Regions from separate parts of the Acidovorax sp. WCS2018Noco2-16 genome, predicted to be linked through region 1. Evidence: riboswitches for the same ligand, from Rfam matches in the RefSeq annotation. Region 1 holds a riboswitch; the other holds the start of a gene.
What was found. A riboswitch is a leader RNA that binds a small molecule or an ion and turns the genes downstream of it on or off. The one in region 1 is predicted to bind glycine.
Positions count from the first base shown of each region.

Region 2: linked by a shared signal. The riboswitch ahead of RQI28_RS17230 (D-amino acid dehydrogenase) and the one ahead of gcvT (glycine cleavage system aminomethyltransferase GcvT) in region 1 are both predicted to bind glycine.

Region 1 is NZ_JAVTJJ010000001.1:569,625-577,182, reverse strand. Features, by position in the region: gene gcvP (aminomethyl-transferring glycine dehydrogenase) at 1-1,350, opposite strand, end outside; gene gcvH (glycine cleavage system protein GcvH) at 1,428-1,802, opposite strand; gene gcvT (glycine cleavage system aminomethyltransferase GcvT) at 1,915-3,048, opposite strand; glycine riboswitch at 3,108-3,241, opposite strand; glycine riboswitch at 3,258-3,356, opposite strand; gene RQI28_RS02550 (DUF3455 domain-containing protein) at 3,546-4,133, shown strand; gene RQI28_RS02545 (sigma-70 family RNA polymerase sigma factor) at 4,257-4,823, shown strand; gene RQI28_RS02540 (anti-sigma factor domain-containing protein) at 4,820-5,578, shown strand; gene RQI28_RS02535 (LysR family transcriptional regulator) at 5,750-6,697, shown strand; gene RQI28_RS02530 (putative hydro-lyase) at 7,103-7,558, shown strand, end outside.
Region 2 is NZ_JAVTJJ010000011.1:15,536-23,093, forward strand. Features, by position in the region: gene RQI28_RS17220 (PhaM family polyhydroxyalkanoate granule multifunctional regulatory protein) at 1-412, shown strand, start outside; gene RQI28_RS17225 (FIST N-terminal domain-containing protein) at 565-1,851, shown strand; gene RQI28_RS17230 (D-amino acid dehydrogenase) at 1,949-3,250, opposite strand; glycine riboswitch at 3,341-3,451, opposite strand; gene RQI28_RS17235 (peroxidase-related enzyme) at 3,621-4,802, opposite strand; gene RQI28_RS17240 (NAD(P)/FAD-dependent oxidoreductase) at 4,836-6,299, opposite strand; gene RQI28_RS17245 (tripartite tricarboxylate transporter substrate binding protein) at 6,499-7,518, opposite strand.

The DNA of each region.
Region 1 (7,558 bases):
GCCTTCTTGCGCGAAGACCTTCCACAGCAACTCCACGTCAGCACGCGTGGTGGTCTCGTCCAGCGAGATGCACAGGTAATTGTCAAAGTGAATTCGCAGGTTGGCGCCCATGGATACTGCTCTGGCAGCTATGGTTTTGGTAGCGCCATCCGTCTTGAGCGACAGGGTGTCGAAGACCGCCTGCGGGCGCAGTGGCGCGCCCAGTTGCTCCAGCCCTTTGGCCAGGATGGCGGTGTAGGCGGCAACACGCTGTGCGATGCGCGTGAGGCCCTCGGGGCCGTGGTACACGGCGTACATGCTGGCGACAACGGCCGGCAGCACCTGCGCCGTGCAGATGTTGGAGGTGGCCTTTTCGCGGCGGATGTGCTGCTCGCGCGTCTGCAGCGCCAGGCGATAGGCGGGTTTGCCGTGCGCATCCACACTCACGCCGACGAGGCGGCCGGGCAACGACCGCTTGTATTCGTCGCGGCAAGCCATGAAGGCGGCGTGCGGGCCACCCGCGCCCATGGGCATGCCAAAACGCTGGGTCGTGCCCACGACGATGTCGGCGCCCCATTCACCGGGCGGCGTGATCAGGGTCAAGGCGAGCAGGTCGGCTGCTGCGATGAAGGCGGCGCCTTTGGCATGCACCTTGGCCGTGTCGTCCTTCAAGTCGTCGATGCGGCCGCTGGTGGCGGGGTACTGCGCCAGCACGGCGAAATAGTCGCCGTCGAGCGCTGCATTCCATTCCTCGAGAGAGTTGGCCAGCACCACTTCGATGCCCAGCGGCGCGGCGCGCGTCTTGATCACCTCGATGGTCTGCGGATGCGCGTCGCCCGCCACGATGAAGCGCGTGCTTTTCGACTTGACCGAGCGCTTGGCCAGCGTCATGGCCTCGGCGGCAGCGGTGGCCTCGTCAAGCATGGACGCGTTGGCGATCGGCATGGCCGTGAGGTCGCACACCATGGTTTGAAAGTTGACCAGTGCTTCCATGCGGCCCTGGCTGATCTCGGCCTGGTAGGGCGTGTAGGCCGTGTACCAGGCGGGGTTTTCCAGAATGTTGCGCAGGATGACGCCCGGCGTGTGCGTGCCGTAGTAGCCCTGGCCGATGAAGCTGCGCAGCACGCGGTTCTTGCCCGCCAGCGCCTTCAGCTCGGCGAGCGCGGCCGCTTCGGTGACGGCGGCCGGCAACTGCATGGGCCTGGCGCGGGCGATGGAGCGCGGCACGATGCCGTCGATGAGCGCGCGGCGCGAGGCCTCGCCGATCACGGAGAGCATGTGCGCTTCATCGGCCGCATCGATGCCGATGTGGCGGGGCTGGAATTCAGTGGCGTTCTCCAGCGCGGAGAGCGAGGGCAGGGCGGTGGTCATCGGCGGCGGCAGTCAGTCAGGGGCGAAAAAACGGCCGCGCCCGGTGGTGGCCGGGCGCGAGGGAGGGCAGTGCGCGGTCAGGCGCTCTTGGCGAACTCGGTATAGGCCGGCTCGTCCATCAGGGCGTCGAACTGGGCCTTGTCGGAGGCGCGCACCTTGAAGAACCAGCCTGTGCCCAGCGGGTCGCTGTTGGCCAGCGACGGGTCGGCGCGCAGCGCTTCGTTCACTTCGATGATTTCGCCCGACACGGGCATGTACACGTCGGCCGCGGCCTTGACGGACTCGACCACGCCGGCCACTTCGCCTTGCGCGAACGTCTTGCCCACTTCGGGCAGGTCCACGAAAACCACGTCGCCCAGCGCGTCCTGCGCATGCACGGTGATGCCAACCACGGCGGCTTCGTGGCTAGCGGTATCGACCCACTCGTGGTCCTTGGAAAACTTGACGGTCATGGGGCACTCCAGAAAAGAAAAAGGTGAAAGACTTGAGGAAAAAGATTGACGCCGATGTCAGCTGTAACTGTAGCCCGGCCAGCCACCTGGCGGCGGGCCGCAGCGCAGGCCATCAGCCGCGGTGGTAGCGCGCGGGCGTGAAGGGCAGGGCGACGACTTCCATGGGCACGGCCTTGCCCCGCACCAGCGCGTTGACGCGGCTGCCCACGGCGGCGAAGGCGGGCGCCACGTAGCCCATGGCCACCGGCCGGTCTACCGTGGGGCCGAGCAGTCCGCTGGTCACTTCGCCGATGCGCTGGCCTTCTGCAGACTGCAGCTCGGTGTGCTCGCGCACCGGCACGCGCTCCAGCGCCACCAGGCCCACGCGTTTGCGGGTCAGCAGCGCGGGGTCGTCGATCTGCGCCAGCACCCGGCCTGCGCCCGGAAAGCCGCCGGCACGCGCGCCCCCGGTGCGGCGCACCTTCTGGATGGCCCAGTTCAGGGCGGCTTCGGGCGGCGTGGTGGTGGTGTCGATGTCGTTGCCGTAGAGGCACAGGCCCGCTTCCAGCCGCAACGAATTGCGCGCGCCCAGGCCAATGGGTTGCACTTCCGGCTGGGCCAGCAGCGCGCGAGCCAGCGTCTCGGCCTGGGTAGCGGGCACGGATATCTCGAAGCCGTCTTCGCCCGTGTAGCCGCTGCGGGTGATGAAGCAGTCGCAGCCGGCCACGGTGAAGGCCCCGCCCGTCATGAACACCAGCGACAACACCTCGGGCGCCAGGCGGCCCAGCGCCGTGGCGGCCTGCGGACCCTGCAGCGCCAGCAGCGCCTGGTCGGGCAGCGGCTGCACCTGGCACAGGTGGCCGATGCGCGACTGGATGTGCGCGATGTCGCCCGCCTTGCAGGCGCCGTTGACGATGACGAACAGGTCGTTGCCCCGGTTCACGAACATCAGGTCGTCGATGATGCCGCCCTCGTCGTTCAGCAGCAGGCCGTAGCGCTGCTTGCCGACGCCCAGCCCTACCACATCCACCGGCACCAGCGTTTCAAAAGCGGCGGCGGCATCGGGCCCCACGAGGCGCAACTGGCCCATGTGCGATACGTCGAACAGGCCGGCGGCGGTGCGCGTGTGGTGGTGTTCGGCCATCAGGCCTGCGGGGTACTGCACCGGCATGGAATAGCCGGCGAAGGGCACCATGCGGGCGCCGAGTTCCAGGTGCAGTGCGTTGAGCGGGGTGGTCAGCAGGGCGGCGGGCGCGGGGGACGACATGGGCGGAACTCTCCAGGGGGCAAGCAGTGAAGCGGCCCGCCCTGATGGCTGGCCGCGGCATGTGCCCCGCTGTCCGCTTTACCTGAGAGATTCACCGTGCCGGTGGCCGACAAGGTCGGCGCTGCGGCGGGGTTTGCTCCTTCGGTGGGCTGCCTGCCGATGTGGGCGGCAGCCTCTCTCCAGCTGGGGAAACGCCTGCATCCCTGCGGGCGTTCCTGTCAGTCCTTTTGCCTGAGCGTTCGGGCGATGAAACCCTGCGCCTTCGGCGGCTGCCGCAAGTTGCGGCGGCTCTCTCCTGACGAGTGGCCGGAGTATAGCGGCGCGCCTTGGCCCGGGCGGCCTTGCAGCCTCGGCATTCCCTGCATCGGTCATGTTGCAACTTGTTGCATCCGAAGGTGCATCCAAAACGCGTGCTGACGTGTAGAGCCTGGGCAGACCCGTGAGAACACAAGGGCCTGTCAGTCACTCAACTGATCATTCATTCAAAGGAGCACCCTATGCGCAACATCCGTCCTTCCCGCATCGCCGCCCTGGCAGGCACCGTGTCCGCCGTCGCACTGCTGGCCGCTTGCGGTTCGATGTCTTCTTCGTCCACCACCGCATCCGGCATGATGACTTTCTCCCAAGCCAGCCTGCCCGCATCCATCCAGGTGCCCGCCGGCAACAAGGTGGCATGGGAAACCGTGGGCAAGGGTGACATCACCTATGAATGCAAGGACAAGGCCAATGCACCCGGCCAGGTCGAATGGACGTTCGCCGGCCCTGACGCCAAGCTGCTCGACCGCAGTGGCAAGCAAGTGGGCAAGTACTACGGCCCACCGGCCACCTGGGAAGCGAACGACGGCTCCAAGCTGACGGCAACGCAACTGGCCGTGGCACCTTCGACCGCCGGCGCACTGCCTTACCAGCTCGTCAAGGCCAACCCTGCCATGGGCAGCGGCGCACTGACCGGCGTGACCTACATCCAGCGCGTGGCCCTGACCGGCGGCGTGGCCCCTGCGAACATGGCCTGTACCGCCGCGAACAAGGGCCAGAAGACCACCGTGCCGTACCAGGCCGACTACATCTTCTACAAGGCCGCCTAAAAGCGGGTGGTTCAAGGGGTCGAGTGGGCGTGAAAACCCACGCCGCCCCGGGGGCGGCGCGACCGTGCGGCTTGATGGTGCGATGCACTACCATGCCGCATCTTCAACCCGCCACCTCCGCCCTTGAACGCAGCAGCCGACCCCTTCGACTACGACGCCGCCATCGGGGCCTGTGCCCGCGGCGACCACCAGGCCCTGCAGCGCATCTATCAGCGCGACGGCCGCTACCTGCTGGGCGTAGCCCTGCGCATCGTGCGCGAACGCGCCCAGGCCGAGGACGTGCTGCATGACGCCTTCCTCAGCATCTGGCAGCGTGCCGCCAGCTTCGATGCCGGTCGCGGCGCGGGGCGGGGCTGGATCTACAGCGTGGTGCGCCATGCGGCGCTGAATGTGGCGCGCGGCAACGTGCGCGACGTGCGTATCGACGAAGAGGCCATGGAGGCCATCGACGATCAGGCTGCGCTGGAGAGCTACCGCAGCCGGATTGACCCTTATGAACTGGGTGCCGACCTGGGCAAGCTCGACACTTGTCTGGGCCGCCTGGAGCCCGCACGGCGCGACTGCATCGTGCTGGCTTACGTGGAAGGCTGCTCGCACGGCGAGATCGCCGAGCGTACGCAGACGCCACTGGGCACCGTGAAGGCCTGGATACAGCGCGGCATGCGCGCGCTGCGGGAGTGCATGGCATGACGAGCCCATCGACGAATTCAACATCAGACCCCTCGGGCGACATCGACACGCTGGCCAGTGCCTACGTGCTGGGCACGCTGCCCTTGGCCGGCCGCCTCGAAGTGCAGGACCGCCTGCCGCGCGATCCCGAGCTGCGCCAGGCCGTGCAGGCCTGGGAAGAGCGCCTGCACCCGTTGACCGCGCTGGCGCCCGCCGTGGAGCCATCGGCCGCCCTGTGGCCGCGCATCGAGCGCAGCCTGGGCTGGTCACGTGCCGATGTGCGCGTGCAGGCACCTGCGGCGCCATCGGCCTTGGCGTCCTGGTGGAACGACCTGCGGCTGTGGCGCGGGCTGGCCGGCGGCGGTTTCGCCGCCGCTGCGGTGCTGGCGGCCGTGCTGGTCACACGCATGGGCGTGCCGGGCGGCGCCGGGGCACCGCAATACATGGTGGTGCTGGTGGCACCGGGCGGCACATCGCCCGGCTGGGTGGTGCAGGCCGCCGCCACGTCCAATCAGCTGCAGCTGACACCGCTGGCCAACACGCCGGTGCCGCAAGGCAAATCGCTGCAGTTCTGGACCAAGGCCGATCAGTGGTCCGGGCCGAAGTCCCTGGGCCTGGTGCAGCCGGGCGAGTCGGTCAAGGTGCCGATCGACCGCCTGCCACCGCTGGAGGCGAACCAACTGTTCGAGCTGACGCTGGAGCCCGAAGCCGGCTCGCCCATCGACCGGCCGACCGGGCCGATCGTCTTCATTGGCCGGGCAGTGAAGATGATTTGATGGATCATCAGCAAAATATCTAGTCAAATAGGCCTCTAGCGCTTATTGATTAAGCGCTGATAGCTATTTTATTGATAGCATTGTTCGTGGTTGCCTTCTGTGATCCGCTGCGCACCATCGCGGCGCAGCGTTTGCTTCAGCCATTTCCCGTGCTGCCCTGGAACCACCGCCATGAACCTGCGCTTTGTCGAAGCCTTTTACTGGGTCGCCTCGCTCAAGAGCGTCACCCGCGCCGCTGAAAAGTTGTTCCTTACGCAGTCGGCCATGTCCAGCCGCATCGCTGCGTTGGAAGAAGAACTCGGCGTGCTGCTGCTGGACCGGCGCGACAAGCACTTCAAGCTGACCGTGGCCGGATCGCGTTTCTTGATCTACGCCAAGCGCATGCTGGAGCTGCAGCGGCAGCTCAAGACCGAGATGGGGTCGGGCGGGCCAGTGGAGATGTCCATGCGCCTGGGCGCCATCGAGTCGGTGCTGCACTCGTGGTTGATTCCGTGGATCGAGCAGTTGCGCAAGGACAATCCGCTGCTCAACCTGGAACTGACGGTGGAAACCACGCCGGTGCTGCTCGACCAGATGCGCCGCGGCACCCTGGATGTGGCGTTCGCCGCGTTGCCGGCATCGGCCGACGGCATTCGCAACCAGGCCCTCACGCCCATGGAGATGGTCTTCGTCGGCAACGGCAACATCCATCGCAAGCGGCGCTATGTGCTGGGCGATTTCGCCGACACCGACATCCTCACCTTCCAGCGCGGCTCGCAGCCGCATGTGTACCTGCTCGATACCTTCCGCCATGCGCAGGTGGAGCCGCGTCGCGTGCACACCGTGTCGTCGATCTCTGCGATGGTGCAACTGGTGCAAGGCGGCTTCGGCGTGGCCACGCTGCCGCGCCTGGCCGTGGCGCGGTTGCTGGCGTTTCCAGACCTGCGTGCGCTGTCGTGCGACGCAGCGCTCAAGCCTCTGCCGATCCACGTGAGCTACCGCGAAGATCCTTCTTCCCCGGCGATGGAAAACATCGTGCGTTCCGCGCTCGACTTCATCGACAACATGCAGCCGCTGCCTAAAAATCGCACTGGCTCAACCGTGCAGGCTGCGCGCCAGGGCACCAAGAAGGCCGGGTAAGCGCAGCGCCCCTACCGCTGGCAGACCATTGCGGTGCATGGCGGCCTTTCCAGTCGCCGCTTTGAAATCGAGTTCCGTGCGGCCTCGATCCCGTTTTCGTGCCGATTCTGTGCCGTTTTGGTACCGCTGGGCACCACGTTGGACCAGCGGTGTGCCTTGCCTTTCTCATGGCTTTCAAAAGACTCGGTGTTAACCCTGAATGCTGAGCCAAGGGTAATCCCTTGGCACCAAGTTGGGTGCCTCTGCCCCAATGGTGAGCATCGAAAAAATCGATGATGTAAGCAGAAATTTTTGAATTTGCCAGTGTTGGTCGCACCCCAACACAATCCGCCCAACGCCATGCAATGGCCTAATTCCAAGCAAGGAAAAACGGTGGATTCCATTCAAGAAAAAGCCCGCGCAGCGATGGGGGCTGAGGGCATCAACGACCCTGCCCATGTCCGCAGCGTGATCAGGCAAGGCGCCTGGTCTTCGCACACCAGCGGGCTGGCCCATGGCCGGGTGCAAGGCAACCTGGTGATCCTTCCCGAGGCGCTGGCCGGGGACTTTCTGCGCTATTGCCAGCGCAATCCCAAACCGTGCCCGGTGCTGGCTGTGAGCGAGCCCGGCCAGACCGCGTTGCCCACGCTGGGGCACGACATCGACATCCGCAGCGACCTGCCGCAATATCGCGTGTGGCGCCACGGCAAGCTGGTGCAGGAGGTGAGCGATGTCAGCGACCTGTGGCGGCCCGATCTGGTCACCTTCATCCTGGGCTGTTCGTTCTCGTTCGAGTCTGCCTTGGTGGAGGCCGGCATCAGCCTGCGCCACATCGATGAAGGCAAGAACGTGGCGATGTACCGCACCAACATCTCCACCGAG
Region 2 (7,558 bases), on a different contig from region 1:
CGCTGGCGCAGCGGCGGGCGTGGTCGACCCGATGCAATGGTGGACAGCCTTGAGCACGCAGTTCCAGCAGATCGCCACGCATGCGCTGAAAGACGTCGCACAGCACCAGAGCGCGCTGGACGCCACCCGCGACATGGCCGCTGAAGCCGTGAAGACGGCGACAGGCGTGGCGTCGCAACTGGCTGCGCAAGGGCTGCAAGGCGTGCAGGACGTGACCCGCAAGACCGCTTCGGCCGCCGCGCCCAAGAAGCCGAGCGCGGCCAAGGCTCCGGCCAAGAAGGCTGCACCGAAGGTGGCCGCAAAGACCGCCGCAAAGAAAAGCGCAGCAAAGACACCGGCGAAGGCTGCAGCAAAAACCCCTGCCAAGAAGCCCACTCCTTCGCGCGCCGCGCGCACCCGGCCTGCACGCTGACGCGTTGCCTGCTGACGCGCGCGGCAGCGTCCGCGCGTTGTCATCGCTTCATCGACTCGCCTTCATGTGCCGCGCCTGGATCAGCGGCGCGCTTATAGGGACAGGGCGGCTCACCCTTCCGCGATCTGCCCGCCATCCCCGGACTTCAAACCATGCCACTCTTTCCCCACGGGCACGCCACCCATCCGCAATGGCGAATGGCCACCGCGCTGGTGCTGGCGCAACTGCGTGCGCAGATGGCTTTGCCGCAATACGCCTCTGCGCCCGCGCTGGGCCTGCTCTACATCACCGACCATTACGCGGGCGATGCGGTTGAACTGCTCGACTTTCTTTCCGCCGAACTGCCCGAGGTGACCGACTGGAGCGGCACCGTGGGCGTGGGCGTGGCTGCCAACAACGCCGAATACTTCGACGAGCCGGCGCTGTCGGTGATGCTGCTGGATCTGCCCGCAGACCAATACCGCGTGTTCTCCGGCGTGGCGCCGCTGGCGCACAGTGGTGCGGCCACGGGCGGCTTTGAGGCACATACGGCGCTGGTGCATGCCGACGGCGGCACGCCCGAGCTGGCCGAGCTGATCAACGAGGTGGCAGACCGCACGGCCACCGGCTATCTCTTCGGCGGCCTGGTGGCCAGCCGGGGCCCGAGCGTGCAGTTCGCCGTGGGCGGCAACGGCAACATCGCCGGCCAGGGCGCTGCCGGCGGCGTGTTCGACGGCGGACTGTCGGGCGTGGCCTTTGGCGCTGGCGTGCCGCTGCTCTCGCGCGTTACGCAAGGCTGCCAGCCCATCGGGCCGTTGATGACGGTGACGGCGGCGCACGACAACGTGGCGCTGGAGTTGAACCATGAGCCCGCGCTTGATGCGCTGCTGGACACGCTGAACATCTCGCTCGACGGCGATCCGCAACCCGCCCTGCGCACCGTGCGTGCCACGCTGGCCGGGCTGGTGGATGAGGGCACGCAGCCGCTGGGCCGCACCGGGCACTTCGGCACCGACGTGCGGGTGCGCCACATCGTTGGGCTGGACGCCACGCGGCGCGGCGTGGCCCTGGCCGACCGGGTGGAGCCCGGCATGCGGCTGGCGTTCTGCCAGCGCAACGTGAATGCGGCGCGCGCCGACCTGATGCGCGTGTGTGCCGAAATCCGCGAAGAGCTGTCGCCCGAAACGCAGGACGAAGACGCGCTGGCGCAGGCATCGGCCATAGACGGCGGGCTGCAACGGCAAGACCCGCAGCGGCAGATTCTGGGCGCCATCTACGTCAGCTGTTCAGGGCGCGGCGGGCCGCACTTTGGCGGCCCGAGCGCGGAGCTACAGATCGTGCGGCACGCGCTGGGCGACGTGCCGCTGGTGGGCTTCTTCGCCGCAGGCGAGATCGCGCACCACCGGCTGTACGGCTACACCGGCGTGCTCACAGTGTTCATCGACGAAGCGATCCACTGATCGATCCTCTTCATCTCGGTTTTGAATGAAATAGGGCTCTAGCGCTTATCCAATAAGCGCTAAATGCTATTAAATTAATAGCAAAAATACGTGGGCCTTACGCCGGCTGCCATTGCGGCGCAGGTGCCGGCGGCATGCCGGCGAAAGCGAAGTCCAGCTCCGGCGCCAGCCCGCTCACGATGCGCGCGATCGACTTGCCCGAGCCGCACGCATGCGTCCAGCCCAGCGTGCCGTGGCCCGTGTTCAAGAACAGGTTGCCGATCTTCGTCTTGCCGATCAGCGGCACGTTGCTCGGCGTGGCCGGGCGCAGGCCGGTCCAGAACTGGGCCTGGGCGGCATCGCCCGCGCCAGGAAAGAGCTGCTCCACGCGGCGCACGATGGCGTCGTAGCGCACGGGGTTCAAGTCGCGCCCGTAGCCGTTCAGCTCGGCCGTGCCGGCGATGCGCAACCTGTCGCCGCGCTCGCTGGTGTAGCGCGAGAAGACCAGCTTGTATTCGTCGTCCGTCAGGCTCACCTCGTAGGCCGCTGCAGCGTCGCGCACCGGCATGGTCACCGAATAGCCCTTGGCAGGGTAGATCGGCAGCCGAATGCCCAGCGGCTCGGCCAGCAGCGGGCTGAACGAACCCATGGCCATCACGTAGGCGTCGGCGCGCACGCGCTCGAAGCGGCCGTCGGCGTTGGTGATCTCCACATGATCGATGGCGCCACCGACCGTGCGCAGCGCGGTGATGTGGCAGCCCAGGCGGAATTGAACGCCTGCCGCCTCCGCCAGCCGTGCCAGTTCGCGCGTGAAGGTGTTGGCGTCGCCCGATTCGTCTTCAGCCGTGTAGGTGGCGCCGGCTAGCTGCGGGCGCATGTGAGCGAGGGCGGGCTCCAGCCGCACGGCCTCGTCGGCGCTGACCACGCGGCGCTCGCAGCCCAAGGCACGCATCTGCTCGGCGGGTGCCAGGGCGCCTTCGAATTCTTTCTGGCTGGTGTAGAAGTGCAGGATGCCCTGCGTGCGCTGGTCGTACTGGATGTTCGTGTCGCGGCGCAGCTGCTGCAGTGTCTCGCGGCTGTACGTGCCCAGGCTCACGATCTGCTCGATGTTGTGGCGCGTGCGCGCCGGCGTGCATTCGCGCAAGAACTGCAATCCCCAGAGCCACTGGCGCATGTCGCCCCGCAGGCGAAACAGCAAAGGCGCATCTTCGCGGCCCAGCCATTGCAGCACCTTCAGCGGCGCGCTGGGGTTGGCCCAGGGCTCGGCGTGGCTGACCGAGATCTGCCCGCCGTTGGCGAAGCTGGTTTCCGCGCCGGGCGCGGCCTGGCGGTCGATCACGGTCACGTCGTGGCCGAGCTGTTGCAGGAAATAAGCGGAGGTGGTGCCGAGCAAGCCGGCGCCGAGAACGATCACGCGCATGTTGAAGCCTTTGAGGGTTCAAGCGCTGGGAATACGGGCGCGGGCAGCTATTGAATTTATAGCGTGCAGCAGGCGTACGTGAGCCCAGCTGCCGCTCCCCCTGTCCTTGGTACCTGAGAGATTCACCCTGCGCCAACATGGCGCGGGGTTTGCTCCTTCGGTGCGCCATGGCTTGCATGGCGGCTCTCCAGACGGCTTTGATAATGGTGCAGTACGGAACCTGAGCGTGTATGGGAGTTTGCGCCTTCGGTGGAGCGGCCCGCTGTGCGTGGCCGTTCGCTCTCCTGCGGGTGGCATGGTAACCGCGAAGGCGCGCCGCGCACAACAGTGCGGCGTAGCGGCGGCGCGTCAGTGCGGCTTCAGCGCTGCATCACTGCGGGCTGGGAAACACCGCTTCGCCCAGATTCAGCATCAGCCGGTTGGCCCAGGCGAACAGGGCGGCGGCATGCAGTGCGTCGAGGATCTCCAGGTCTGACAGGCCGGCACCCCGTAGCGGCTGCAGGTGCTGCGCGCTGAAAGTGCCCGGCGCGCGCGTCAGGGCCGCGCTGGCCTGGCCGATGGCACGTTCACGGGCGTTGGTGCCGGCGGTGTCGGGGTCGGTGAAGATCTGCGCCATCACGTCGTTGCGCTTGGCGAGCTGCTCGAAGCGCTGGGCATGCACCGACGCGCAGTACACGCAACCGTTGACGCGCGAAACCACCGTGGCCGCCACTTCGCGATCGGCGCGTGCCAGCCCGCCTGGCGCGTACATGATGGCGTTGAAGGCCTGCGAGCGCTCCGACAGCACGCGCGGCTGGTGCGCCAGCAGCAGGTAGAAGTCGGACGTGCGGGCCTTCGGGTGCGACAGGTCGAGCACGGCGTTCTGCTCTTCGCTGGCCGATGCCACGTCGAGCACGGGCAGCCAGCTTTTCCAGTCCAGTGTCTCGCTGGTGTAGCCGTTCAGCCGCAGCGGCTCGCCGGGGGCGGGCAGGTTGGCGGGGTGCACGAAGGGCGCGGCGTCGGCCGCTTGCACGGGCGTTGCTGTCAATGCGGGCGCGGTGCCGGCATCACCCAATTGCGACAATGCGGCCACGCCAGCCACCAGGCGCAACTGGTAGGTGACGAAGCCGATCAACTGCGCCAGCAGCACCGTGTCGGGCACGGACAGGCCCGCAGCCGGCAGCGCCAGCAGGGCGGCCTGGTCGCTCTGCGCCGGCTGTGTGGCGAGCGTGCGCGCGAAGTGGACGATGGCCTGCAGGCGCGTGTCGGCGATGGCGGCGTCGGGCGTCTCGATGAGCGCCTGCAACGCGGGTGTGGGGCGCAGGGGCTCCAGTGCAGCTCGGTAGTGCGCGGCCAGCGCAGGCAGGCCGCTGACTCTGGCGATATCGTGGGCCACGGCCAGGCGCTCGGCCTGTGTGAGGCCACCGGGCAGGTCGGGGCCGAGCAGCGCGTCTTCGCAGCCCTGCGTGGCGGTGGCGACCTTGCCCCGCTGATGGCGCACGGCGTGGGCCGCACTGCCGGGCGAGAGGCCGGCGATCTGGTCGATGGTGTCGTGCGTGGTGATGGCGGTCATGGGAAGGATTCGTTCAAGGATGCGTTCAGGAATTCAGTTGGGCAGAACGCGCAGGGAGGTGTCTGCGGGCGTCCATTCGTCGCCCAGCAGTTCGGGCTCGGCATAGGCCTGCAGCACGTTGAAGTGGTGCTCCACATCTTCGCTGTAGAACAAACCCGCCAGGCCGGTGGCCAGGCGCCGCGCGCCATCGCTGATGGCGGGAATGTCACCTGACACCGTGCCGTGCGACAGCGCTGCCGGGTAGCAAAAGCAATGGATGCGATCCAGGCCGGGGCAGGCGCCGGGCGTTTTCTCGCGGAATTCGAACACCGCCCCCAGGTCCGGAGAGTCGGTCAGTTCCTGGTCTTCGTCGCCGGCGGGCGGCTGGAAGCGTTCGCCCCACGTGCGCACGTGGGGTGCGAACGGCGCATATTCGGGCTTTTGTGCCCAGTCAATGGCAAAGCCGGTGGAGACGATCAGGAAGTCGAGTGCAAAAACGCCGCGCGGAGTGGTCACGCGTAGTTCGCTGCCCAAATCGTCCACTCGCTGCACCGGGCAGCCCAGGTGAAAGAAGGCATTAGCGTGGCGCGACACGCGCAACGTGCTGCCGTGCGGCGGCGGCACCTGCGTGGTGTTGATGTAGTGTCGAATGCGCCATTTCCATTCGGCCGGCAGCGCATGGTGGCCGTGCGTCAGGCCGGGCACGCCTGAGCCCTTCGATTTGTTGATGCGCGGCAGGTCGGTGCGGCGCACCAGCAGGTCGACGCTGGCTGCGCCGCATTCGAGTGCGGTGGCGGCGCTGTCCATGGCGGACGAACCCGCACCTACGACGCCCACGCGCAGGTTGCGCAATTGCTCGTAGTTCAGCGCGTCGGACGAATGCGCCCAACGGCTGCGGTGCACGCCCTGCATGAAGGCGGGAATCTGCGGCCCGCCCAGGCCGTCGCGGCCCGTGGCCAGCACCACGCGGCGGGCGAACCAGGTCGTCGTGCTGCCCTGTGCCTGCACATCCACTTCCACCAGGCCATCACTGCGCGGGCGCACCGCAGTGACGGCATGGCCGTTGCGAACGTCGGCCCGCGTTACGCGGCGATACCAGCGCAAATAGTCCATCCACTGCAGGCGCGGGATCTTGTCGAGAGCAGCCCAGGCGGCAGCGCCGAACTGGGCCTCGAACCACGCGCGGAAGGTGAGCGATGGCAGGCCCAGCGCGGGCCCGGTCAGCTCTTTGGGCGAACGCAGTGTTTCCATGCGCGCGGTGGTGGCCCAGGGGCCTTCTTGGTCGAGCGGTGCACGGTCCAGCAGCACGGCGGCAATGCCCTGTTGCGCCAGCGCCATGCTGGCCGCTAGGCCCGCCTGGCCGGCCCCGATGACAAGCACGTCGACGACGGGCTTGCCCGCGTGCGAGCGCTGCGGCAGCCAGGGTTTGGCGCGCCAGTTCAGGGTCAGCAGGTCATGCTGCAGGCGTTGTTCAAGGGCCGCGATGCCGGCTGTATCCGTAGGAGAAGAAGGGGTCATGAAAAGGGTCGATGCAGTAGCCAGTGGGTGCGGAGGGCGGAAAGCGCTGTGCTCACGGAACTTGAAACCGGCGCGGGCTAGACCAGCAACCCCCGCGGAACTGGCTTTGCCAGGCCGCTGGGGGTGCCCCGATTCCCGAGGCGCGCAGCGCCACGAGAGAAGGGGGGAGCGGCGCAGTCGCTCAGGGGGGGGCCCTTATCTAGTCAATGCTGATTTTCGCGTTCTTGACGACCTGGGCCCATTTGTTGCGGTCGGCATGCACGGTCTGGCGGAACTGCTCGGGCGTTTCGACACGGATCGCATTGCCCTGCGACTCGAAGCGCTCGCGCACTTCGGGCTGCTCCAGCACTTCCTTGATCGCGGTGTTGAGCTTGAGCACGATGGCCGCGTCGGTGCCCTTGGGCGCGAAGATGCCGAACCAGATCGAGCTGTCGAAACCCCTGGTGCCTGGCAGGCCGCTGGAGGCGATGGTCGGCACTTCCTTGACGGCCGCCACCGGCTTGGCGGTGGTGATGCCCAGCAGGCGCACCTTGCCGGCCTTGTAGTGCGGCAGTACGGTCTGCACCTGGTTCATGATGCAGCAGGTCTCGCCGCGCACCACTGACGCGATGGCCTCCGGCCCGCCCTTGTAGGGCACGTGCACCATGTTCAGGCCCAGGCGCGAATTGAATTCGGCAAATGCCATGTGCGTGCCCGCGCCGTTGCCGGTGGAGGCGTAGTTGTACTTGCCCGGGTGGGCTTTCACCAACTCCACAAATTCCTTGAGCGTCTTCGCGTCGATGACGTCGGGGTTGACGGTCAGCACATTGGATACGTCCAACACCGGTGCCACCGGCGCGAAATCGGCCTCCACGTCGAAGGGCAGCTTCTTGTACAGCGCCGCGTTGCTGCCGTGCGTGGCGGCGGTGCCGAAGGAGAGGGTGTAGCCATCTGGCTTGGCGCGGGCAACGTATTCGCTGGCGATGTTGCCAGCAGCGCCGGACTTGTAATCGATGATGACCGGCTGGCCGAGTTTGTGCGACAGCGGCTCCTGCAGTGCGCGAGCCACCACGTCTACGCCCGAGCCCGCGGGAAAGCCCATGATCAGCGTGACAGGGTGCTGGGGCCAGTGTGTGGTGTCGGCGTAGGCATGAACGCTGGCCGACAGGGCGGCAGCGCAGGCCAGCGTGGAAGCGAGCAACGGCAGGGCGCGGCGGCCGTAGGGGAAGAGAATTGACATGGCAGGTTTCCGGAAACGCGTCGCGTCGTTGGAGAGGGAA